DNA from 3 places in the Pseudoalteromonas sp. MM1 genome. Region 2 is predicted to be linked to each of the others. Evidence: predicted binding sites of a transcription regulator. Region 2 holds the regulator's gene; each other region holds the start of a gene.

Region 1 (8,184 bases), 1.6 Mb from region 2:
TCATTAAACCCACAGATGGTACGCCAGCATTCTTTAAAAAGTCCATTAATAACAATACTTCTTGGTACGATACCTTACCAGAGCCTTTAATCATGACTGGTACATCAGGGTTTTTCATTAGCTGCAACTTAATAACCGCGGCCACATCAAGTGCTTCCATTGGCTCTTCAGGGTCGGTACCTATGCTTACATAGTACTTACCCGCAGAGTCGATAGAGGCAATAATGGGTGGCGTGTCTTTAGTATCAACTAAGTCCGACTCTTCCATTTTTGGTAAATCAACTTTTACACCGTGAGTAATAAGCGGTGCTGTTGCCATAAATATTATTAGTAATACCAACATTACATCAATGTAAGGTACTACATTAATTTCTGCGACCGGACGGCGCTTTTTACGCTGATACATTCGCTTTAGCCTCTATTTGGGTAGCTGCTTGACGGTGTAAAATATTGGCAAACTCTTCCATAAAGTTGATGTAGTGTGATTCTAGCTTTTCAACTTTATTGGCAAAGCGGTTGTACGCAATAACAGCTGGAATTGCCGCAAATAAACCCATTGCCGTTGCAATAAGGGCCTCAGCAATACCCGGTGCTACCATTTGTAATGTGGCTTGCTTCACTTCACCCAGCGCAATAAAGGCATTCATAATACCCCACACCGTACCGAATAAGCCGATATATGGGCTAATTGAACCCACTGTCGCTAAAAACGATAAGCTCGATTCTAGTTTTTCGATTTCACGCGACAGCGCCACACGCATTGAGCGATGCGTACCTTCCATTACTATGCCAGCACTTTGAAAGGTGTTCTTTTTATGGCGTGCAAACTCTTTAAAGCCTGATGTAAACAACGCTTCAATACCATGAGATTGGCCGCTACGTGACGAAATTTCGTTGTATAGTTTACTTAAGTCGATACCTGACCAAAATTTTTGTTCGAATTTTTTTGCATCAGACAAGGCGTCGCTTATTGCTTTTTTACGTTGAAAAATAATTGCCCATGACATAACAGACATTGCTACTAGCGCTAGCATTACTAACTGCACAAGCAAACTGGCTTCTAGAATTAGATCTAAAAAATTAAGCCCTGATCCCACGTTAAACTCCTAAATAATTTCAAAAAACGTCAATTTGGTTATTTTGTGTAAATAAGACCATTGTAACGGCCATAAGTTGCATCTAGTGTATCGAGTCAAGGGTTTACTGACAACGATATTGCTATGAATTGGCAACAAAAAACGTTAAACATACGCTTAATCGCTTGTTTGTTTCTAAAACGCGACTATCGCGTTTAGTAAAACACAACTAAATACTACAAAAGTGCTTAAATATACGCAGTAAACTTAATAAAATGCACCGTTTATTCATAAAAATTGCATAAGCACGCAAAAGTAATTCATACCATTCTGTATGTACTAATATAACTAATACTGCAACAATACAGCTCAGACCAGTTATTTATTAATTTTCAGCCACTTATAATATTAACGAATAATTAACGCGCAAGTTATGAACAACAAAAAAATTCATCAGATTAGTTTTTCTTATCTGAAATTTTAAATTTTCTAGTTTGAACAAAAAATGCTTATTCCGTATCATTCTTCCATACCGAGCTGACGCATTGAATGAAACATGTTTCATTAAGCCAAGTTCTTAGTAATAGGATTTTTAATCGTATTACATTGTTTTACTCTTTTTGGATAAAACCTGATTAAGTAAAACGTAGTTCCCTGGATTACTTCCTTCAACTTGTTGTTTGCCCGCATTATATGCGGGCTTTTTTTTGCCTAAATTTTACTACCATGCTAACTGAGGTTTAATGTAAATAACCGGATTTTAAGGTTGTAAAAAATAGCAAACATCTGCCGTAATATCTTTATTGGTACGCAGCATAGCCACGCCAGTCTTAACGTTAAGTGAATTACAAAATGATTTTAATTTTTTGATTACATTTGCAACAAGCTGAATGAAAGTTAACTAACTAATATATTTGTTACTAGGGCGTGTTGACCTTTGCGGGTTGAAATTTGCTCAATCTAGGGGCGATTAAATCGCGGCGCGAGGTTTGTAACCTAGTGGGCTCGATAACTGCTCCTGCGTTATTCTAATGACTTACATCCATGTAAGAATAAGTAAAAACAGAGCAAAGCTTCCGCGTCCTGCTCACGCCCCTTACCTAAATCCATGTAGGCAACAAAGAGTTTATCGCCCCTAGGCAGAACCCGAAGGGCAGCGCATGTTTGCCATTTATGCTGCGTTATCGCCTATTTATGGGGAATAACCACACTTCATAGGCTCTGCCTTGCCTAAAAACCAAACACACTGCTGCAAATTCAACCATCACAGCTCAACACGCCCTGATTAAATAGGAGGATCGCCTATAGCTTTGCAGCTATAGGCTGGGTAAATAGGTTAGTTTTGTTTAGGGAGCAAACCAAAGTGGTGGTATGCATTGTCTGACACAATTCGCCCGCGCGGTGTACGTTGTATAAAACCTTGTTGGATTAAAAACGGTTCAATAACATCTTCAATGGTTTCTTTTTCTTCGCCTATTGCTGCGGCTAAGTTATCAAGTCCTACAGGCCCACCCATGAATTTTTCGATTATGGCAAGTAAGTATTTACGGTCCATGTAATCAAACCCACTTTTATCTACGTCAATCATATCTAACGCCTGCTCGGCAACCGAGGCATTGACGGTGCCATCAGATTTTACTTGTGTGTAATCGCGCACGCGGCGCAATAGGCGGTTAGCTATACGCGGTGTGCCTCGCGAGCGCTTTGCAATTTCGGTGGCACCATCATCGCACATTTGTAAATCTAAATAATGCGCGGAGCGCCCTACTATATATGATAAATCAGCAATAGAATAAAACTCTAAGCGCTGCACTATGCCAAAACGGTCTCTAAGCGGTGAGGTAAGTGACCCTGCACGTGTTGTTGCGCCAATAAGTGTAAATGGCGGTAAGTCTAATTTAATAGAGCGTGCTGCGGGGCCTTCCCCAATCATAATATCAAGTTGATAATCTTCCATTGCGGGGTAAAGTATTTCTTCAACTTGCGGGCTGAGTCTGTGTATTTCATCGATAAACAGCACATCGCCTTCTTCAAGGTTGGTAAGCAGTGCAGCAAGGTCGCCGGCTTTTTCAAGTACAGGGCCTGAAGTGGTTTTAATACTTACATTAAGCTCATTGGCAACAATATTAGCAAGCGTGGTTTTACCTAAGCCCGGCGGGCCAAATATTAATAGATGATCGAGCGCTTCACCACGGCTACGGGCAGCCTCTATAAATATTTCCATTTGCTGCTTAACATGCGGCTGACCTTTGTAGTCGGCTAAAAGCTTGGGCCTTATTGCGCGGTCTATGGTGTCTTCGTTGGTTTTTTCGCTCGCGTCAATTAAACGATCAGCTTCAATCATGGGTTACTCACAACATTGATTTTAAAGATTCTTTAATAAGAACCTCAGTAGACATATCGGGTTTACTTACCGATTTTACTGCTTTTTGCGCCTGTGGCAATTTATAACCAAGCGCGACAAGTGCCGATACGGCATCGTCTGCGGCATTATTGGCAATTATTGCATCAGTGGCAGGCTCTATCACGGCGTTATCGCTAAATGGCGTAAATAAATCATTACCCCAATCTTTTAAGCGATCTTTCATTTCGAGCACTAAACGTTCAGCAGTTTTTTTACCCACACCCGGCAATTTAACCAGTGTTGTGGCGTCTTCGTTGTTTACGCAACTTACAAATTGTTGCGCCGACATGCCCGACAAAATAGCTAAGCCGAGTTTAGGCCCCACGCCATTTGCTTTTAACAACTCTCTAAACAGCGCTCGCTCGGTTTTATTATTAAAGCCAAATAGTAATTGTGCGTCTTCGCGTACTACAAAGTGTGTATACACTATAGTGTTTTCGCCAATATTGGGTAAGTCGTAAAAACAGGTCATGGGCATTTGTACTTCGTAGCCAACGCCGCTTACTTCTAATAAAATTTCGGGCGGCTGCTTTTCAACTAAAGTGCCATTTAAACGGCCAATCATATTTATTTCCTTAAACGTCCTCTAACGGTTTTACTTGCGCTACCCGCTAGTTTAATTAAATTTTGTTCTGAGTGAGCATGGCAAATTGCAATGGCAAGCGCATCGGCCGCATCGGCTTGCGGTGTGCCAGGTAATTTTAAAATATTTTTTACCATGTGTTGCACTTGCGACTTATCGGCGCCGCCATTACCAACCACGGCTTGCTTAATTTGCCGTGCTGAGTATTCAAATACGGGTAGTTCGGCCATAGAGGCTCCCACGATAGCGGCTCCTCGGGCTTGACCTAGCTTTAGCGCGGCATCCGGGTTGTGCGCCATAAATACTTTTTCTATGGCAAAGGTTTCGGGTGAGAACTGCTCTATTATTTGTGTGATCCCTTGGTAGATCATTTTTAAACGTATGGGGAACTCGTGCTCGGCTAATTTAATGCACCCGCTGCCTAAATAGGTAAATTTAGCACCTTGGTGAGCAACTACTCCATAACCCGTTAAACGTGAACCTGGGTCTATCCCTAAAATAATGGCCAAACAGCACACTCATTATTGTTATTTTTCAATAACGGTAATAATGCCAGAGCACTGTATAAATTACCAGTGGCACTTAAAAACAAAAACGCCCGTAACTTAGTACGGGCGTTTAGTGTTAAAAGTAAAGCTTATGCTAAAGCACGTACTAAGCCTTGGGTATTTTGTTTAAGTTTACGAGCAATCATAAAGTAGCCAAGCGTAGCAACAAACACCCCGCCTGAAACTGGCCCTATTAGCCATATTTCAGGGTGCAATTTACCGGCTAAGTCAAACATTTGCTGCTGAACTATTAGCAAAGTCACATCACTAAATAAAGCAGCTACAAACCCAGCTAAACCACCTAATAGCAAAAACTCATAAAGGGTCGCATTTTTTATTAACCGCCCTTTAGCGCCTAAAGTGCGTAGTATTACTATTTCTTGCATTCGCTCACCAAGGCTAGCTTGCACCTGCGATATAAGCACTAATGCACCACACAACACCACAATAGCAAGCACAAATCCAATAGCTAGCGACACCTGCTCAATGGTTGATTGAATTTGCTTTACAAAGTTATCTACATCGATGGCGGTAATGGTTGGATACGTGCGCAGTAACTGGCTAAACGCTTTCTTTTGCTCAGGCTCTATACGTACTGATGAAATATAGGTTGCCGGAAAATCTTTTAGCACGTCGGGGCTTAAAATAATAAAAAAGTTAGGTTTTAGCGTAGCCCAGTTTACTTTACGTACGCTAGTTATTTTAGCGTCAAAAGATTGCGCACCAATTAAAAATGTTAACGTGTCGCCAATTTCTACATCTAGGCGCTCAAGCATTGATTCCTCAACCGAAGCCTCACCCACTGCGCCTTCGCCAAACCACTGCCCTTGCACAATTTCGTTTTGAGCTGGCACATCATCAAGCCACGTTAGGTTAAGCTCTCTGCCAATGCCAGAACGTGCTTCTTCATCTTTTTTCTCGTTATCTTGCAACGACACTTTACGCGCAACAAGCTCACCATTTACCGCATTTACGCGCCCGCGAATGGTTGGGTAAAAATCAGATACTAAAATATCGTTTTCTGCGAGGTAATTATTTACAGGCTCAAGCTCGTTTTGCGTAATATTAACTAAAAATGCATTAGGGGCATCGGCGGGTAATTGAGACTGCCAATCTGAGATCATGTCGTTTTTAAGTACAATCAAAAACAACAGCAATTTTATCGCCAACGAAAAGCTAATAAGCTGCACCGCATTTACGTTTGCCCGCTTTTGAATAGAGGCAATAGCTAATGACCAGCTGTTGCCTGGCTTTAAGCCTAATTTACGGCCACCACCAAATATTAATTTTGAAATAACAAACAAAACCGCAATCAAAGCAAGTGTAGAGACAAACAAAATCAGTGTTATTTTAATGTTATTACTAAATAACCACATTAATAAAAACACCGTAAGCGCACTTAAACCTAAGTGCACACGGCTTACAGCTAGTCTATCGCCTAAGTTACGGCGCAAAACTCTAAGGGGTGGAATATCAAATAAATCAAGCAGTGGCTTAATAGAGAACATAACTGCACATATAACGCCTGTGCTAATGGCCACCAGCCAAGGTTTAAAACCCGCTGCTGGTAAGCTCATATCCATGCTTTTTGCTAAATAACCAGTGGCAATTTCTTGCAAGCCGTAGCCTATAGCTAAGCCCACAATAACCGCTAAAGCACACACCATGAGTAAGTGCATAAAATATATTTTACGAATTAAGGCACGACTTCCGCCGAGTGTTTTCATCATTGCTACGGGGTCGTATTGGCGCTCACAATAACGCTTTGCCGACACAGCAATAGCGACCGTAGCCAAAATAATGCCCAGCAAACCGGCTAGTAATAAAAAGCTTTCTGCACGGTTTAAGCTATTTGATATAGGCGATTGCCTATCTTTTACGCCATACCAACGTTGGTTTTCAGCCATTTGCGGCTTTAACCATTCATAAAACCGCGTTATGTCGGCTTCATCACCTGCGTAAAGTTGGCGGTAGTTCACTCGGCTGCCAGGTTGAATAACCTCTGTTTTTGCAACATCAGCAATATTTATGAGTACTCTGCGACTACTCGAAAATACATTAAAAGGGGCATCTGGCTCTTCAACTACCACTTTTTCTACATTAAATACGGCAGCACCTAGCTCTACTTGGCTACCAATATCAATATTTAAGCTATAAAAAACCGATTCACTGAGCCACACATTACCCGGCTTTGGCCCGCCCTGTGCTACTTGCGTTTCGCCAAGCAACGATGATTTAACTTTTAATTCGCCTTTTAACGGGTATTCGTTAGACGCTGCTTTTACCGAGGTAAACTGCATCTCGTCGTTGGCAAATAACATGGTATCAAAGTAGACCATTTGCGCAGTTTGTAAGTTTTCTTGTTTTGCTTTACTAATAAACGCCGTATCTAACTTGTGGGCGCTGGCCAACACTCTGTCAGCGGCAATAAACGCACTACTTTTTTGCGCAATGCTCTGCCCAATACGCTCAGTCACCATAGACAGTGTAAGCACTGTCAGTACCGCAAGCGCAATAGCGGCACTAATAACCGTGAGCTCACCCCGGCGAAATTCACGGGCAAATAATTTAAGTGCTAACTTAGCCCACATTCGCTATGTCCTCTTTTGAGTTTTTAACTAATCGCCCTGCTTCAATTTGCACAATGTGTTGGCATTTTTGCGCAAGTGCTTCATCGTGGGTTACTAAAATGAGTGTGGTGCCGTGCTGCTGGTTTAATTCAAACAATAACGACTCCACCATTTTGCCATTTTTACTGTCTAAATTTGCAGAAGGCTCATCGGCAAATAAAATTTTAGGGGTGCCAATAAAAGCGCGAGCAATGGCAACACGCTGCTGCTCACCACCCGAAAGTTGCGATGGGTAATGATCAATACGATGGCTCAGCCCCACTTTCTCTAATAATGCGAGGGCTTGCTCTTTCGCATCTCTTTCACCTGCAAGCTCTGCCGGCAGCATTACGTTTTCAAGCGCGGTTAAGCTTTGTACCAACATAAAAGATTGAAATACAAAACCAACTTTTTCAGCACGCAGTGCCGCACGCTGCTCTTCATCTAATTTATGTAGCGGCTCGCCATCAAGGGTAATTTCACCACTGCTGGCTGTATCAAGCCCCGCTAATAAACTTAATAACGTGGATTTTCCTGAGCCCGATGTGCCAACAATAGCAACTGACTCGCCATGCTTGACATTAAAGCTGATGTCGCTGAGGATGGGCAACTCACCTTCGAAGGTAGAAACTACTTTAGACAAACCATTTACTTGAATAATATTTAATTGAGAAAGCGCTGACATATGACTCATTCAATCCTACGTTTTGTATTCGTTTTATTTTTAGTTATCAAACCACTTAGTGCGGCAGCCGACAACACGATTTTAATACTTGGAGACAGTTTAAGTGCAGCCTATGGCCTTAAACAAGAGCAAGGCTGGGTTAAATTGTTACAAGATAAATACGATGCAGAGCAGCGTAATATAGAGCTAATTAATGCCAGTATTAGTGGCGAAACTACCGGTGGCGCTTTACGTAGGCTAGATGCCTTACTCGAGCAATACCAACCAAGCCATGTACTT
Region 2 (8,184 bases):
CCCCGTAAAGGCCGGCATTACAGCACCAAACACCATAATTAAACCGTGTACTGTGGTCATCTGGTTAAAAAAGTGTGGGTCTACCAATTGTAATCCTGGCTGAAATAACTCAGCCCGAATAACCATGGCCATTGCACCGCCAATTAAAAACATAGTCAGCGAAAAAATTAAGTACATGCTGCCAATATCTTTATGGTTTGTTGTGTATAACCAACGTTTAAAACCTTTGGCTGGGTGATGACCGTGATGAGCGTCATTGGCGTTAGGTTGTTCTACTATGCTACTCATTAGTTCGCCTCCGCATCAAGTGCTGCCTGAATTTCACTAGGTTGGATGACATCACCCGTATCATTACCCCACGCATTACGCTTGTAGGTAATTACTGCCGCAAGCTGCTTTATTGATAACTGTTTAGCAAATGCCTGCATTGCAGTCCCTGGACGACCATGGATCACAACATCTATATGATCTTTTATATCACCTAAAACAATTGGATTGCCTTTTAACGCAGGAAACACGCCCGGTAATCCCATTCCTGTTGGTTGATGACACGCAGCGCAACTTGCCATATACACTTGCTCGCCTAAAGTCATTAACTCTTCTTTAGGCAACGTTTGATCAAGCAAAGCAGCATCGGCTAATGCCGCTTTTTGCTTAGCTTGCTTAGCATCTGCAAGCCATGCGTTAAAGTCCTCTTGCGACTTAGCTTCAACCACCACGGGCATAAAACCATGATCTTTACCGCACAGCTCTGCACACTGTCCTCGGTAAATACCTTCTTCGTTAATGTTGGTCCACGTTTCGTTGATAAACCCCGGATTGGCATCTTTTTTAACGGCAAAATCAGGGACCCACCAAGAGTGGATAACGTCATCTGAGGTCATTAAAAAACGCACCTTTTGATTAATTGGCAGCACTAAAGGTTTATCAACCTCAAGTAAGTAATTAGGGTTTTTATTAACAAGGTTGGCTATTTCGTCTTGAGGGGTAGATAAAATAGAGTAAAACTCTACGTCTTCGCCCATATATTCATAATGCCACTTCCACTGTGACCCTGTAATTTTAATGGTTAAGTCGGCCTTACTGGCATCCTCCATTGCTATGAGGGTTTTAGTGGCAGGGATTGCCATGGCAATTAAAATAACAAACGGAATGGCAGTCCAAAGAATTTCTACTTTGGTACTTTCATGAAATTGGGCAGGGACTGCCCCTTTAGATTTACGGTGATGAATCAGTGCCCAAAACATTATTGCGAACACTATCACCCCAATCACACAACATATTAAAAATATGGTCATGTGTAGCTGATATACATTATTACTTATATCGGTTACGCCCTTGCGCATATTGTATTGGCTATTAGCCAGCACTTGCTGCGGGAACATAATCAACACAAGCCACAAGGTAGAGGTCAGTTTACCCATGTGACGGCTCCTTTGATGCTATTGCGAATGCAAAGCGAAGAGGCATACGGCTTAAACGCCAATTCGTTATTTTTATTTTTTAACCAATCTTATTTTTAATTGGTATCGCTAGGACAACAAAAGGTTTGTGTATATTGTGTGTTCTCATAACTAAAAAGCTGTGAGTTATTGTTAGTCCAGCACATTAATGATTAGCTAAAAAACGTACAACAAGCAAGTTTTAGTATAAAAAACAATCAAGTGATATTTTAAAATTGATTAAATTACGAAGTATTAAATTGTTATTTAACAGCCAAGATACGAGCAAAATTAAGGGATGTAACACGCTTAGGAAGATAGAAGTATGAGTGAAAAAAAGTTTACAGGCTAAATAATTTTAGGCCGCTTTGAGGTAGTGGAAGGTCTTTTTTAAAACAAAAATGCACACTTAACAGTGCGCATTTATAAAAAGTGACTTAAAAATAGTTAAAATTACATCCAGTCAGCATTTCTTATTACGCCAACAGCTAAACCTTCAATATTAAAAGATTCGTTTTCAAGGTCTACTTCTATAGGGGTAAACTCTTCGTTTTCGGCGTGTAATAATACTTTTCGGCCTGCTTTTTCTAAGCGTTTTACAGTTACATCTTCATCTACTCGTGCAACCACAACTTGGCCGTTTTCTGCTGTTTGAGTACGGTGTACGGCAAGTAAGTCGCCATCCATAATACCTATATCTTTCATACTCATACCGTTTACACGCAGTAAAAAGTCTGCGGCGGGTTTAAACATAAGTGGGTCTATTTTACAGTGACTCTCAACATGTTCTTGCGCCAAAATAGGCGAACCTGCTGCAACTCGGCCTATTAATGGCAGACCTAGTTGCTCTGGCTCTTCTTCTTCAACTAATTGAATACCGCGGCTTGCGCCTGGCTTCATTTTAATAACGCCTTTTTTGGCAAGCGCTTTTAAGTGCTCTTCTGCGGCATTGGCACTTTTAAAACCTAATGTTTGTGCAATTTCGGCACGTGTAGGAGGCATACCAGTGTCTTTAATAAAAACTTTTATTAGTTCGAGTATTTGAGCTTGGCGTTTCGTTAATGGTCGCATACAACTGGTTTTCCATACAGTACATTTAACTGTGAGTATATACAGTTAAATAAAAATCGCAAATTTAAATTGCGCTTTAATTAGCTAAACCAAATACACATGTGTACATTTTAGGTAATTATTAAAATTGCATATATAAAATGCTATAAACAAGGTTTTAATTCAAAGGAGTAGTTATGAGTATTTGGTATCAACCCATCACATTAGCGCTTTGCAAACAGTTAGATGAAGGTATAAACGGCCAAGGTACTTTAATGAAAACCATGGGGATAGAAATAACCGAGATAGGGGAAGATTACCTAGTTGCGACTATGCCCGCAATACCTGAGCATCATAACCCAATGGGAATGGTACACGGCGGCGCTAATGTAGTACTTGCCGAAACAGTTGCTAGTTATGCTGCTAATTTTGTTGTTGATTTTACAAAGTTTTACTGTGTAGGGCAGGAAATTAGTGCAAGCCATTTAAAAGCGTCACGCAATGGGACGTTAACAGCAACGGCTCGTGCATTTCATATTGGTAAACGCAGTTCTGTATGGGAGATAAAAATAACCAATAGCCGCAACGAGCTTTGCTGCGTATCAAAAATGACCGCAGCAGTGGTTGAGCGAAAGTAATAGCTTACTTTTCAATAGGGTAAATTGTTATTTCCATACCCGCGCCAATTGCAGATATACGCAATAACGTGTCTGCATGCAGCGCCTGATTAAAACATTTTGGTGACGTACCAGACTCAAAACCAATATCAAAGGTTCTGCGAGAGCAGCTTAGCCATTGCTTAAGCGCGTTACGAGAACACGACTCAATAAGCTCGCACAAGTGGTTAATAGCTTTATCTGGCGTGGTTATGTCACCTGAGGCTTCAATACGCGCAAGTTGACGATATTCGTCTTTGTCATAATGTAAAACCATCGCGTTTTTCTTTAAGTCTGCCACTAGGGCGCTAATATCTTGTTTAGACTCAAGCTCTAGATCTACATTTAAAAATTGAATTTCCGACATTGTCTGCTTTTTACCCTCTTATAGTTTCATCGCAAACTTTAACGCAGTTTTACTTTTATACCAAATCAACTAAGCGGTAAACATGGCTTTATTAATAGAAAATGCCTGTTTAAACGCCATTGGCACCTAATTTGCCTTATAAAACGGGTTAGGCTAGTTACGCTTAATTTTACCGTTTATGTATGAAAGTTATACACACACTGTGTAATTAAACGCTCAGGAGAGAAATTATGGTAGATCATGGCCCGCAAATTAAAAACGACGATCAGTACGATGCGCTTCGCGATGAAGGCATGAGCAAACAAAAAGCCGCACGTATTGCTAATAGTAATACTCATAAAACAGCTGTAAAAGGCGGTAAAGCCTCAAATTATGAGCAACGTACAAAAAAACAGTTATACGATAAAGCAAAAGAGGTAGGCATTAGTGGCCGCTCTAAAATGAGCAAACAAGAGCTAATAAACGCCCTGCGAGAGAATTAAACGCAGCCTCACTGATTTTTATCGCTCCTTTTTATTATTTTTATAAAGTTAGAGTAAGCTTATGAATAACTGCGACAAAATGCCGCAGTAAAAGCATGGACTGCTGTAATACACTAACGCTAAAAATAATAAGAAGCACAAAATGAGAAAACAACTATTTAAGCGCGCTCGAAAACTACATAAGTGGCTAGGCTTTTTACTTGCCTTACAAATTTTAGCTTGGCTTTTAGGTGGCTTAGTAATGAGCGCGATACCACTTGAATACGTGCATGGTAAGCACCTTGCCAAGCGCACACTTACAAACCCATTTACACAAGCAGACTACCTTACATCACTCGATAATATTACGTCACAAGTGGCTAACCCCACTCAAATAATATTTGAGCACTTTTTAACTACTCCGCTTATTACTGTTATTAACAGCACCGAGCAGCAAAGCTTTAGTGGTTTAACGGGCCGCCCCTTTCAGCCGCCCACTAAAATACAAATCACCGCTAATGCGCAAGCTCATTTACTCATCGACGCTAAGCCAATTAGCACAACGCTTTTAAAACAAGGCCCTCGAGAAGTGGGATACAAAACAAATGTGTGGCAAGTACAATTTAACGACACCTTTAATACTACGCTATATTTAAATGCAATTAACGGCAAAGTTATTACCGTTCGCAGCACATTATGGCGCATTTTCGACTTTTTTTGGATGCTGCACATAATGGATTACGACGAGCGAGAAAATTTTAACAACCCGTTACTTATCAGCTTTGCAGCCACCAGCGTGCTATTTTGTTTGTGCGGTATCATTTTATTAATACAAAACGTTAGGCTAAAAAAGCTTACACGTGTTGGTCAATCAAAATAGGGTTGCCGTCTGGGTCGGTAATAATAAAACTTTTATCACCCACAGGCTCAACGCTTATATTAGCGCTTTGAAAATATTCACTGAGCGTATCAACATCTTTAAAGTTTGTAACTGTTTGTGCATGCTGATCCCAACCAGGGTTGAAGGTCAGCATGTTTTTATCAAACATACCCGAGAACAAGCCAATCAAATGCTCACCGTTTTGCATTACTAGCCAGTTTTGCTCTACCTCGCCTGCTAACTCACTAAAACCCAGCTTTTCATAAAACGCTTTAGAGGCCCTAATATCTTTAACCGTTAAACTTATTGAAAAAGCACCTAGCATGGTCATCTCCTCGCTATTTTTTATATCATTATAGAGTGTACTAAGCATTGCGGATTAAAATTTGCTCAGGGTTTATCTTTTAGCAGCAAAACTTTAGACTAGCGCCTCCTGTAGTTCACGTATGTGATGGATATGCTTAAATTTATTTTGGCCTTTGTGGCTTGTTGTATTTGTTTTTCGGCATCAAGTGAAGAATTTACCCGCTTTTCAACGGCTAAAAGGCACTTAATTAAAACCCTGCCCGATAACGCTAAAAGCCTTTACTGCGGCTGCGACATTAAAAAACAGGGTAAAAAGCTAATCCCCGATCCTAGCAACTGTGGCTACATTCCGCGTAATACATTAACTTCCTCTGGCAAAGTTAATGTACGTGCATTGCGTATAGAGTGGGAGCATATAGTGCCCGCGTGGGAGTTTGGCCATCAGCTACAATGCTGGCAAAACGGTGGGCGTAAAAACTGCCGTAAGGTCAGTGCCAAATTTAGAAAAATGGAAGCCGACATAAACAATTTAGCTCCCGCTATTGGCGAAATTAACGCAGACCGCTCTAATTATCGCTTTGGTATGCTTAGCGAAAACGCCACACAATATGGCCGCTGCGAAGTAAAAGTTAACTTTAAACAACGCGTAGTAGAGCCACCATTTTATGCCCGTAAACGCATTGCCGACACCTACGCTTATATGCAAAAAACATACGGTTTAAAAATATCAGACAAACAACAAAAGCTATTTGATGCGTGGCAAAGGCAAGCGTTTGCGAATAAAAGTAGTACAAGCAAGCTCTAAAAAAGCCAGGTTTGTACACTCATTTACATAAATCAGGGCCAAATACGTTGAATAAATAAGCGGGTGTTGTAGTATTTTAAACAACTTATTTACAAAAAGTAGTTTTGTATGTTTAAAAATAATAAAGCATCACTCGCTATTGCTGTTGCACTTTCAGGCCTAACACTTGCAGGCTGTGGCGGTGGTAGCAGCATGAATGAAACGCCAGACCCAGTCATTACACCTCCTACAAGCACAGCCCCAACATGGACGGCAGGTGTATTTGAGCCATCGGATGAGTTAAAAAACTTTTGCGAAACACCCCGCACTGGCAACGACCCGTTTAATAATAACGAGCCTTACCCAGACCAAGCAGGCTCAGCACTTTACGAAAAGCTTTGGCTTCGCTCGTGGAGTGACGAAACCTACCTTTGGTATGATGAAATTGCCGATAACGACCCTGAGTCATTCAATACAGTAGCGGAGTACTTTGCGCAGCTAAAAACCGAAGAACTAACCGACTCAGGTGCTAAAAAAGATAACTTTCATTTTTCTGAGCCTTCTGAGGACTTCTTTCAAGAAGCACAATCGGGTGTTACCTCAGGTTATGGCATAAATTGGGCATTTATAGGCGACTCAGCCGATAGAATTTTGCGTGTTGCTTACCTGGAGGATGACTCACCAGCAAGCCAAATTGGCTTTCAACGAGGTGATACCGTACTTGAAGTTGATGGCGTAAGTATAAACACCAATACTCAAGCAGGTATAGATACCCTAAACGAAGGTTTATTTAGCCCAACTAATGGTGACTCGCACACTATCGTTGTGCGCAGTAACGATGGCGCTGAAAAAACCTTTAACGTCACCGCTGGTAACATAGAGCAAACGCCGGTACAAAACGTAAAAACCATTACCACAGCAAATGGTACTAGCGTAGGGTACATGCAGTTTAATAGCCATATAGGCATTGCCCAAGAAGGCTTAATAGCTGCGGTTAATAAATTTAAAACCGATAATGTAGAAGAGCTTGTTATCGACTTTAGATACAATGGAGGCGGTTTATTAGCGCTTTCTTCGCAGCTGGCTTACATGGTGGCGGGCAGTGCCAACATTCAAAACCGGATTTATTACCAAACCCAGCAAAACGATAAACAACCGGTAGAATCGCCTTTTCCGTTTATAGATGAAGAAATTGATTACTCAACTTTTTTTAGCACTGGTGAAAGCCTCCCTGATTTAAACCTATCTAAAGTGTATGTGCTTAGTACATCGGGTACTTGTTCGGCATCAGAAGCTTTTATTAACGGTTTAAAAGGTATAGACGCAGAAGTTGTACTCATTGGCGACACAACCTGCGGTAAACCATACGGTTTTACCCCTACGCATAACTGCGGCACCACTTATTACACCATTCAATTTAGCGGTATTAACAGTAAAGGGTTTGGTGAATATGCAGCAGGCTTTACGCCTACCGCTTCACCGCAGTTTGATGCTGATGTAAAAGGTTGTGTAGTTAGTGATGACTTTGACAGCCCATTAGGCGACCCAAGCGAAGGGATACTCTCTACTGCGCTTTATCATATAGATAATAACGGCACATGCCCTGTTAGCACCGCTTCTGCGAGCATTAAAACGCAAGCACAAAGCGCTGCTGGCGATAGCAAGCAACTATTACCTTTAAACGCACCTAATGACTTTAACCGTGGCAATATGGACTTAACCTGGCCTACGTTAAATAAGGACAAGTAATGACAAAGCTCGTGGCAATATTAACCTTATTGTTTATTGGAGGCTGTAACAGTATGAGTAATGCCACTGCTAAGCCTGCGCTACTTACCGAGGTAAACCCAGGCGTTATAGCCACACTGCAGCAAGCGATTATAAAAGCGAAGGGCGGCACACTAGTTACACTTGCCGACACCGTTTTTACTAAACGCAGCGAGCTGTTACTAAGCCATGGTACAAATAAAGATCCAAATGGCATGCCCATAATGGGCGCGCATAATATAAAGTCTGAAAAATTTGTTTTACAAATAATCGGCGAGCAGTGCGTGCTTTATTATCCTAAAAAAGATATGGCTATTGAACTTAAAAACGTAAGTTGTAAAGCGCAATAAAATACTATTAAAAAGACACACAGCATTAATGCTGTGTGTCTTTATCATTTTTCACTTGGTTTATAAGTCTTGATGCGGGCCAAACACTTCGTAATAAATATGCTCGTTTTTAACGCCTAGC
Region 3 (8,184 bases), 1.3 Mb from region 2:
TGGGCAAATATTTAAAATAGGCACGGGCTTTAGTAACAAACAGCGCCAAACACCTCCGGCTATAGGTAGCACGGTAACGTATCGGTACCATGGGTTAACAAAGCATGGCTTACCACGTTTTGCGAGCTTTTTAAGGGTGAGGGAGGGTCATTAGCGTTTATAACTTTGGCAAAGTATGCTAAATTGCGCGGCCTTTTTCTAATGTATGGTGAAGTATGTTTGTAGGTTTTGATTACGGTAGTTCTAATTGTGCCATGGGTGTTATGGAGCAAGAGGAAGTACAGTTAGTGCCACTTGAGCAAGGAAAACATTATTTACCTTCTACCCTTTATACGCACCATAGCGCATTAGTTGTCGACTTTGTGGCAAAGCATGTAAAAGGCACAGCCCACGAGCATGGCTTTTTAACACAGCGCCAAGCTTTATTAAATACACTCGGGCGTATTAAGTCAGATCTTGATTTACAACCTACAGATGAAACGCTTTTTATTGGCCGTGAAGCAATTAGTGAATATGTGCAGTTTCCTGAAGAAGGGTACTTTGTAAAATCACCTAAATCGTTTTTTGGTGCCACAGGCTTAAAGCAAGGGCAAATTAATTTTTTTGAAGACATTGCTACGGCAATGATTTTAAAAATAAAGCAACGCGCAGAGCTTTCACTTAAAACCCCACTTACGCAAACGGTTATTGGTCGTCCAGTTAACTTTCAGGCCGTTGGCGGTGAGCAATCGAACCAGCAAGCTGTAGGTATTTTAGAACGCGCAGCTAAGCGTGCGGGCTTTAAAGACGTTGAGTTTTTATACGAACCGCTTGCAGCAGGGATTGATTACGAAAGTAGTTTAGTGGAAGACCAAAAAGTGCTGGTTATTGATATTGGCGGTGGTACCAGCGATTGCTCGTTTGTTCAAATGGGGCCAAGTTTTAGAGGAAACAGTGAACGCGATAATGACTTTTTAGCCCATAGCGGTAAGCGTGTTGGCGGAAATGACTTAGATATAGCGCTTAGCTTTCATGGTTTAATGCCATTGCTTGGTTTAGGCAGTACCTTTAAATCGGGCCTACCTTTACCAAATCAACCCTTTTGGCAAGCCTGTAAAATTAACGATGTAAATTTACAGAGTCAGTTTTATAGTGAAAGCCATTACCGAGAACTCACCGCACAATTACGCGATGTAAGTGCACCTGCGCTTTTTAAGCGCTTAATCCATTTACAGCAAAATAAACAGGGCCATCAGTTAGTACAGCAAGGTGAGGCGGCTAAAATAGCGCTTTCATCAGCAAATGCTTTTGATTGCGATCTTCGCTTTTTAGATAACGATCTAAGTAAAAACCTATCGGTTAGTGATTTAGCTGTTGCAGTAGAAAGTAGTATTAGCCAAATAGTCACGTTAGCAAAACAAGCAATTACCGATGCAGCAACTACCCCAGACGTTATTTATTTAACGGGGGGAAGTGCGCAGTCACCTCTTATTAAAGCCGCGTTAAGTGAGCATTTAGGTGATATAAAAATGCTCAACGGCGATCACTTTGGTAGTGTAACGGCTGGCCTAACAAAATGGGCCAGCATGCTTTATAAGTAGCTTAAAAGGCTTTAAAGACTAATTTGTCGGGTTGCGAGGTATTTTTCGTAATCTGGCAAAGTACGTTCAAGCTCAGTGTTCATTAAGGGCGAGCTTAATAACATGTCGGCGCTGACTTCATTACAGGCCACAGGAATATTCCAAACAGCAGCTAAACGCAGTAAGGCTTTTACATCTGGGTCGTGTGGCTGCGATGCTAACGGATCCCAAAAAAACACCAAAACATGGATTTCGTGCTCAGCAATTTTAGCTCCTAGCTGTTGATCGCCTCCCATAGGACCACTTAATAGCTGAATAACCTTTAGCCCGGTGGTTTTTTCGATTAAATGGCCTGTGGTGCCAGTACCGTATAAGGTGTGCTTGCTTAAGGCTTCTTTGTGTTTTTCGCACCATAATTTAAGCGCGGCTTTTTTACCATCATGGGCAACTAAAGCAATATTTTTATTTGCTGGTAATGACTGTGTTTTTTGTTCCATGCTGCATCTTATTATTAGTTAAGTAATACTAATTATTTGTAATTAATATAATAAATTTATGGCAAGCGTAATAAACACTATACCGGTGACTCTATCAATCCACAGCTGACTGTTTGGATTATTTCTGAAAAACTGAGCAATTTTATCGCCAAAATAAATATACGTGCAGTCAATCGGAAAAGCAAAAATAGGATAGAGCAAACCAAAAAAAGCTAATTGAAACGTCGCTGATGATAATGTTGGATCTACGAATTGCGGTATAAACGCTATAAAAAACAATGCCACTTTAGGGTTTAGCACTTCTGTCATCATAGCTTGAAACATAACATTAGATTTTTTACTGGTACTAATGTGTGGTTTTTCTTCGCTAGTGCAGTTCCCTTCAGAAGTGGGGGGCTTTAATGTGCCCTTAATCATCATAAGTCCTAAATAACATAAATAAGCGGCCCCTGTATATTGCACTGCACTGTAAGCGGTAGGGGAGGCTTTTAGTACCGCGCTTAGGCCAATTACGGCAAAAAAGGTATGTATTACCCCACCTAAAGCAAAGCCAAATGCGCTTTGCATGCCTGCTGTTCTGCCATTGGCAAATGTTTGCGCCATTAAAAATGCGTTTGATGGCCCAGGGGCCACCGCCATTAAAAAGCTCGCCAATAAAAATGATGCTAAAAAATCAGGGTTGATCATGTATTAACCGGGTGCAATGTATGGGCTTTTTTACTCATTAAAATTAGCCAAAGTGGTGCCAGTAACAATAAATGAAAAGCAATTAGCCAAGGTGTGCTAAGGCCTAAATATTGCGTTAAAAACACAAGCACACTAGCGCCACTCATTTGCATAGCACCAATTAAGGCAGAGGCTGTACCGGCTTGCTTTGGAAAGCGCGATAACGCCATGCCAGCCGCAGAGCCTAAGCTCAAAGCAAAGCCTAGTGCTGCAATTAAAATGGGAAGCATGAGTGCAATGGCCGATTCTATATGGCTAAGCGAAATCATTAATATACCTGAGCCTACTAACACAGTTACTCCTACACGCAGGGCTTTTTGACTATTGCGCTTAATGTAAATAGGCGTAATAAAGCTGGCTATAATGCTTAATACAGCATTGAGTGTAAACCAAAAAGTAAAGTCGGCCACAGTGCCACCTAAGTGAGTAATAATCCACCCCGGTGCTAAGGTAACAAACACAAGTATTGCCGACATGGCAACCATACACAGTAGGCTGTTAAATAAAAATATCGGAGTTTTTATTATTGGTACAAACCGGCGCAGGTCCAATATATGCCCTTGGTAGTGGCTATCGGCTGGGCGAGTTTCCCTAAATAAGGTGAGCGTAATTACCAGCCCTGCTAATGCAAATAAGGTTAAAAACATAAAGTTCATGCGCCAGCCAAATTGCACGGTAAGCCAAGCACCTAAAATAGGTGCAAGCGCGGGAATAAAGCACACAATCCCATTTAAATACGTAATCATTTGTCCACTGCGCTCGCTGCCGTATTTATCACGTACAATAGCAAACGCAACAACAAACGTAGCACACGCCCCTAACCCTTGCAGAGCGCGTGCAAACATTAATACAGCAAAAGAGGGAGCCATATAGGCAAGCAAAGCTGAGCCTGCATATAAGCTAACACCTACAACAGCTACCGGTTTTCGGCCAAACTTATCGGCAAGCGGCCCCGCAATTAATTGCCCTAAACCCACAGTAAGCATAAAAACAGCCACCGTTTGCTGAACCTGTTGTTCGGTTACGTTAAATTGCGTGGCAATAGTAGGAAAAGCGGGCAGATAAATATCAATAGCCATAGGGCAAAATATTACGAGTAACGCTAAGATGAGTAATAAAATTAAGTTAGGTTTAGCGGGCTGAGTTTGCATTAGGTCTCCTTTTGCTGGCTATTTTAGGTGCCCGCTTATAAAAAAGAAAGGGCTTATGAGTGAGCCACGCTTTATTGTGATAAATATTTCATGACATGAGGATTAACAGCGCGGTGAATTGCGCTTTTTTTAACTGGTCTGATGTGTTAATTTGAATTTATAAACACAAAATGGGAAATAACAATGAGTAATAAATCAGCCCTTTTAAAAACGTGGCTAAAATTTAAACGCTTACCTTTTGGCAATTGGTTGTTTAGCAAAGCAGTATGCATGAAAGCCCCTTATTTTGGCTCAATGAAACCTTATATACTCGATTTAAGAGAAGGGCACTGTAGCGCTGTTGTAAAAAACCGCCGTAGTGTACATAACCATATTGGGACTATTCATGCTATTGCACAATGTAACTTAGCAGAGCTGTGTGCTGGTGTAATGGTAGATGCCACCGTGCCTTATAAAACGCATCGCTGGATCCCTAAAGGAATGACGGTCCAGTATTTAGCAAAAGTTGATACCGATGTAACTGCTATTGCAGAAATCGACTTGCCTCGCCAATGGATAGATAAAGAGGATTTAGTGGTGCCAGTTAAGCTTTATAATACCCGCAATGAACTGGTGTTCACTGCAGATATTACGATGTACATAACTGAGAAAAAGTAATGAGCGCTTAATTAGGTTTGGCTTTATCAGCGGCTTGCTTATTAACAAACGACAAGTCGCTGTCAGCATCATCCAGCAAGGTTTTTACTTCTTTTGCCGGCTTTAAATCTTCGCTAATAAGTTCTGGTTCTTCTTTTTCAAAGCGTTGTTTTAAGCTGCCTTCAATAATGGCTCCTGCCTCAATACTTAGCGTGTCGTGAAAAACATCGCCATGCACGTGAGCACTGCTTTGAATATTCACTTCACTGGCGTTAAGAGAGCCAATAATTTTGCCTTTTACAATGACGCTTTTAGCTTCAACTACACCTTCAACAATACCGCTAGAGCCAATTACCAGATGCTCTGCCTTTATATCGCCATCAATGCGGCCATCTAGCTGCACTTCGCCTTGGCTGGTAAGTGTGCCAGTTAAGCGCACATCTTCAGAAATAATAGAAGGGGTATGATTTACTCTTTTTAACGTAGTTTGACTACTTGATTGCTTTTTTTTACCGAACACGAGAAAGCGCCTTTGTTATTTTTAGAGGATTGACATGTTTGCCATCGAGTAACACTTCATAGTGTAAGTGGGTACTGGTACTTCTGCCTGTGCTGCCCATTAATCCAATTACCTCATTTTTAGCGATTGTTTGGCCTTTTTTCACTTTAATCTTATTTAAGTGGCCAAAACGGGTGATCAAGCCATTTTTGTGCTCTAGCTCTATAAAGTTACCATAGCCGCCGTTTCTGCCAGCGCGAAGTACAACAGCATCGGCAGGGGCAAAAATTTCGGTTTTGTGCCAGCCGGCTAAATCAACACCTTTGTGAAAAGCTCGGCGGTTGTTCATTGGATCTTTACGAAGGCCAAAGTTGCTCGAAATATAGTATTTAGCCGCAGGTAAGGGCAGTGAGTTAGGCAGCTCTGTTAAAAAGTTTTCAAGATTGTTGAGTAGTAATAGCTTATCAACAATGGCTAAAAACTGCCCTGGTATTTTAGTTTCATCAAATACATCTAACGGGCCACCTTGCGCACTGGTTTGTGCACCCAGAGCTAAATGTTGTTCAAGAGCTGATTCTAGGCCAGCCCCTTTTAACATCGCTAAAATTGCATCATGGCGTTTATTAATTTGCGCATCAATAAGCGCAAAGTTATGCTCGTAGTGTTTATTTAAGCGCTCATAGCGTGCGGCAAAAGTGATTGGCGTTAGTAGGCTTGCGTGTTTGTTTTTTGGCTCTTCATCGACAAGTGGTTCATGAAACTCGCCGTTGTCTTCATTAACAGGCGAGTCAAGTTGATCTTCTAGTTTTATTGTTTCTTTACTAATAGATGCGGGGAGGGATTCAATCATACCTTGCAAAAGTGCTTGCTTTTGCTCAAGGACTGCAAGTTGCTCTAATTGCTTAGCGTGCAATGCTTTTTGTTCACTGACCTGTTTTTGCCACACTTGTTGTTTGTCTATTTGGCTTTGTTCTATGTCGGTAATTTTATTTGTTTGACTATAAACACGAAAACTTGAAATAGCGACCCAAGTAATAGTGCCTAAAATAAGCAGTACTGTAAAAAGCTGAAACCAAGGCGCCAAAACAACATGCTTTACTTCGCCATTTTGACGAATAAGCAACTGACGGGCTGGGAAAATTTTTTGGTAAAAAGACTTAATAAATACTGACATGGCACATAAACACTCGCTATTAACCGGATTAATGTATCAATTTCAGTCTAAAAAGCCAGAAAAAATTTGTAACTGTTCAAAAATTAATAAAAAAGGGCTGCTATTAGTATCAGCCCTCTATTGAAAATAGTCGGATACTAGCTAGCTTGTTGCTCATCGCTATCTTTTATTGATGCTACGTTGTCGGCTTTTTTAGCTTTAGCTTTAGCTGTACTTTTTGTTGTGGGCTCTTTCGCGCCTTTTAGTACCGCCATAAAGTCATCTTTACTCTTTGCAATTTCAAGCGCAAGCGATTCTACTTGTTGCTCACTCAGTGGTACATCTACTTTTTCCAGCATTACTTCAAGCGACTCTGCTATATCGAGCATTTTGTCATAGGCATCCGCTTCTTTTTTAGTAGTAAACGTCATTCGCTCAACTCCGTTTCGTTCTACAACATATTTAACAACAACAGCCATGATCTCTCCTGCTTGATTGCGTGGTAATGTGGTTATTGACCTGTAGGTCACTGTTTTTATATACAGTAAATGTTTGCGAAATAAATTGCAAGCATTCACGACATTTTAGATTGTCATAAATTTGACAAAAAAGCGTAACTTTACTTTATTTAGGTAATCACTTTGTTGTACCAGCTGCATTTTAGGTTTTCGGATTTAGGTGATTATGCACTGGAAATAATATAAGTGATGCGCGTTGCTCCTTATTTAATATTATTTCCTCTAATAAAAATTAAGCACATGCTTAAAGCCAAATTCGCCGTTTAACTATAACGCTTTGGTATGAAAAAAAATAAGGAATAACAAATGAAAAATCTATTAACGCTACTTATTATCAGCTTTTTAAGCTTTAGCGCGATTACCCACGCTAACCCTGTTAAAGATAAGCCTATGGTTGAAATGCCGCAAACCTCGGTTATTAACATTAATAGTGCAGACTCAGAAATGCTGGCCAAACTGCCTGGTATTGGTAAGAAAAAGGCGCAGGCTATTGTTGATTATAGGGTAGAAAATGGTGATTTTACTGAGCTGAGCGATTTAGCCAATGTAAAAGGAATAGGTAAAAAGTTGGTAGCTAAATTAGAAGGAAAAGTGTCTTTATAATAGGCAGGGCGCTAAGCGCCCTGTGAATACTGCTCAAGTGCTTTGGTTAAATATTTTTTAGCGAAGTTTATTTCAATCGGCGTTGTTAAAAGCGGGTAACACAGTCCACCTAAAATTAAAAAAGGAATGAGTTCCCACCCTTTAAAAACAGTAAATAATAAAAACAATGGGCTGAGCAATATCAGCTTTACTATTCTTAATAACACTCTATCAGTGGCGGGTAGCATACTTAGCGCAATAGCAACAACGGCTTGTCGCTGTCTCACTTTAAGGTGCTTTAATTCAGGCAGTTGACTGGTAAAAAACGTAAACATATTAAATAGTCTTTTTAGTAAGTAAGCGAGTGGTAACAAGTACAAAAAGCGTAATAGTAAATAACGCAAATAGTATTTCCATCCATGCTGGCATACTTAATCCTGCAAATTGCCAATCGATATTACCACAATCCCCTGTGGCTTGAAAAAAGCTTGGGATCCATTCATGCAAGGGCATAAATGCAGGGAAATTTGGTTCAAACTCACAGCTAAACGCAAAGGGATCGGTGGTTGTTTGCATTTCTATGTGTTCACGTGCAATAAAGTAGCCCCACACACTGGATACACCCCACACTAAATAAGCGGTTGCACGTACAAATTTATTCTGTGGTTTAGTTGCGCCAATAATACCCGCCCCTAATAAGCCTAATACCGCAGTTCGCTGGTAAATACACATAATGCAGGGTGCAAGGCCCATTTGGTATTGAAAAAATAGTGCGGTGACTTCTAATAAAAATACAATGCCTGTAAATAGTAGCCATGGAGTGCGTTGAGTAGGGAGTTGAGCTAGCCAGTTCATAAAAAATC

The links. Region 2 encodes LexA, which represses DNA repair genes until DNA is damaged. Its sites were predicted from a motif close to TACTGTATNNNNATACAGTA; they were not measured.
Region 1: a site for LexA is predicted at 4,622-4,641, ahead of ruvC (crossover junction endodeoxyribonuclease RuvC). Genes of this name have one in related genera too.
Region 3: a site for LexA is predicted at 6,749-6,768, ahead of QUE46_RS04880 (YebG family protein). Genes of this name have one in related genera too.

What each region holds. Positions count from the first base shown of each region.
Region 1 is NZ_AP027922.1:1,417,823-1,426,006, reverse strand. It holds gene tolR (protein TolR) at 1-406, opposite strand, end outside; gene tolQ (protein TolQ) at 393-1,097, opposite strand; gene ruvB (Holliday junction branch migration DNA helicase RuvB) at 2,413-3,420, opposite strand; gene ruvA (Holliday junction branch migration protein RuvA) at 3,428-4,045, opposite strand; gene ruvC (crossover junction endodeoxyribonuclease RuvC) at 4,048-4,572, opposite strand; gene QUE46_RS06500 (ABC transporter permease) at 4,701-7,202, opposite strand; gene QUE46_RS06495 (ABC transporter ATP-binding protein) at 7,192-7,905, opposite strand; gene QUE46_RS06490 (arylesterase) at 7,906-8,184, shown strand, end outside.
Region 2 is NZ_AP027922.1:3,478,103-3,486,286, forward strand. It holds gene ctaD (cytochrome c oxidase subunit I) at 1-288, opposite strand, end outside; gene coxB (cytochrome c oxidase subunit II) at 288-1,424, opposite strand; gene lexA (transcriptional repressor LexA) at 1,896-2,513, opposite strand; gene QUE46_RS15770 (PaaI family thioesterase) at 2,690-3,130, shown strand; gene QUE46_RS15775 (hypothetical protein) at 3,135-3,515, opposite strand; gene QUE46_RS15780 (Rho termination factor N-terminal domain-containing protein) at 3,746-3,997, shown strand; gene QUE46_RS15785 (hypothetical protein) at 4,140-4,856, shown strand; gene QUE46_RS15790 (VOC family protein) at 4,831-5,181, opposite strand; gene QUE46_RS15795 (endonuclease) at 5,308-5,967, shown strand; gene QUE46_RS15800 (S41 family peptidase) at 6,076-7,695, shown strand; gene QUE46_RS15805 (hypothetical protein) at 7,695-8,063, shown strand; gene hmpA (NO-inducible flavohemoprotein) at 8,124-8,184, opposite strand, start outside.
Region 3 is NZ_AP027922.1:1,072,424-1,080,607, forward strand. It holds gene QUE46_RS04840 (DNA ligase) at 1-154, shown strand, start outside; gene yegD (molecular chaperone) at 216-1,580, shown strand; gene QUE46_RS04850 (methylglyoxal synthase) at 1,592-2,056, opposite strand; gene QUE46_RS04855 (LysE family translocator) at 2,099-2,743, opposite strand; gene QUE46_RS04860 (multidrug effflux MFS transporter) at 2,740-3,933, opposite strand; gene QUE46_RS04865 (hotdog fold domain-containing protein) at 4,117-4,590, shown strand; gene QUE46_RS04870 (polymer-forming cytoskeletal protein) at 4,598-5,089, opposite strand; gene QUE46_RS04875 (M23 family metallopeptidase) at 5,079-6,242, opposite strand; gene QUE46_RS04880 (YebG family protein) at 6,380-6,700, opposite strand; gene QUE46_RS04885 (ComEA family DNA-binding protein) at 7,046-7,342, shown strand; gene QUE46_RS04890 (DUF6170 family protein) at 7,354-7,656, opposite strand; gene dsbB (disulfide bond formation protein DsbB) at 7,658-8,176, opposite strand.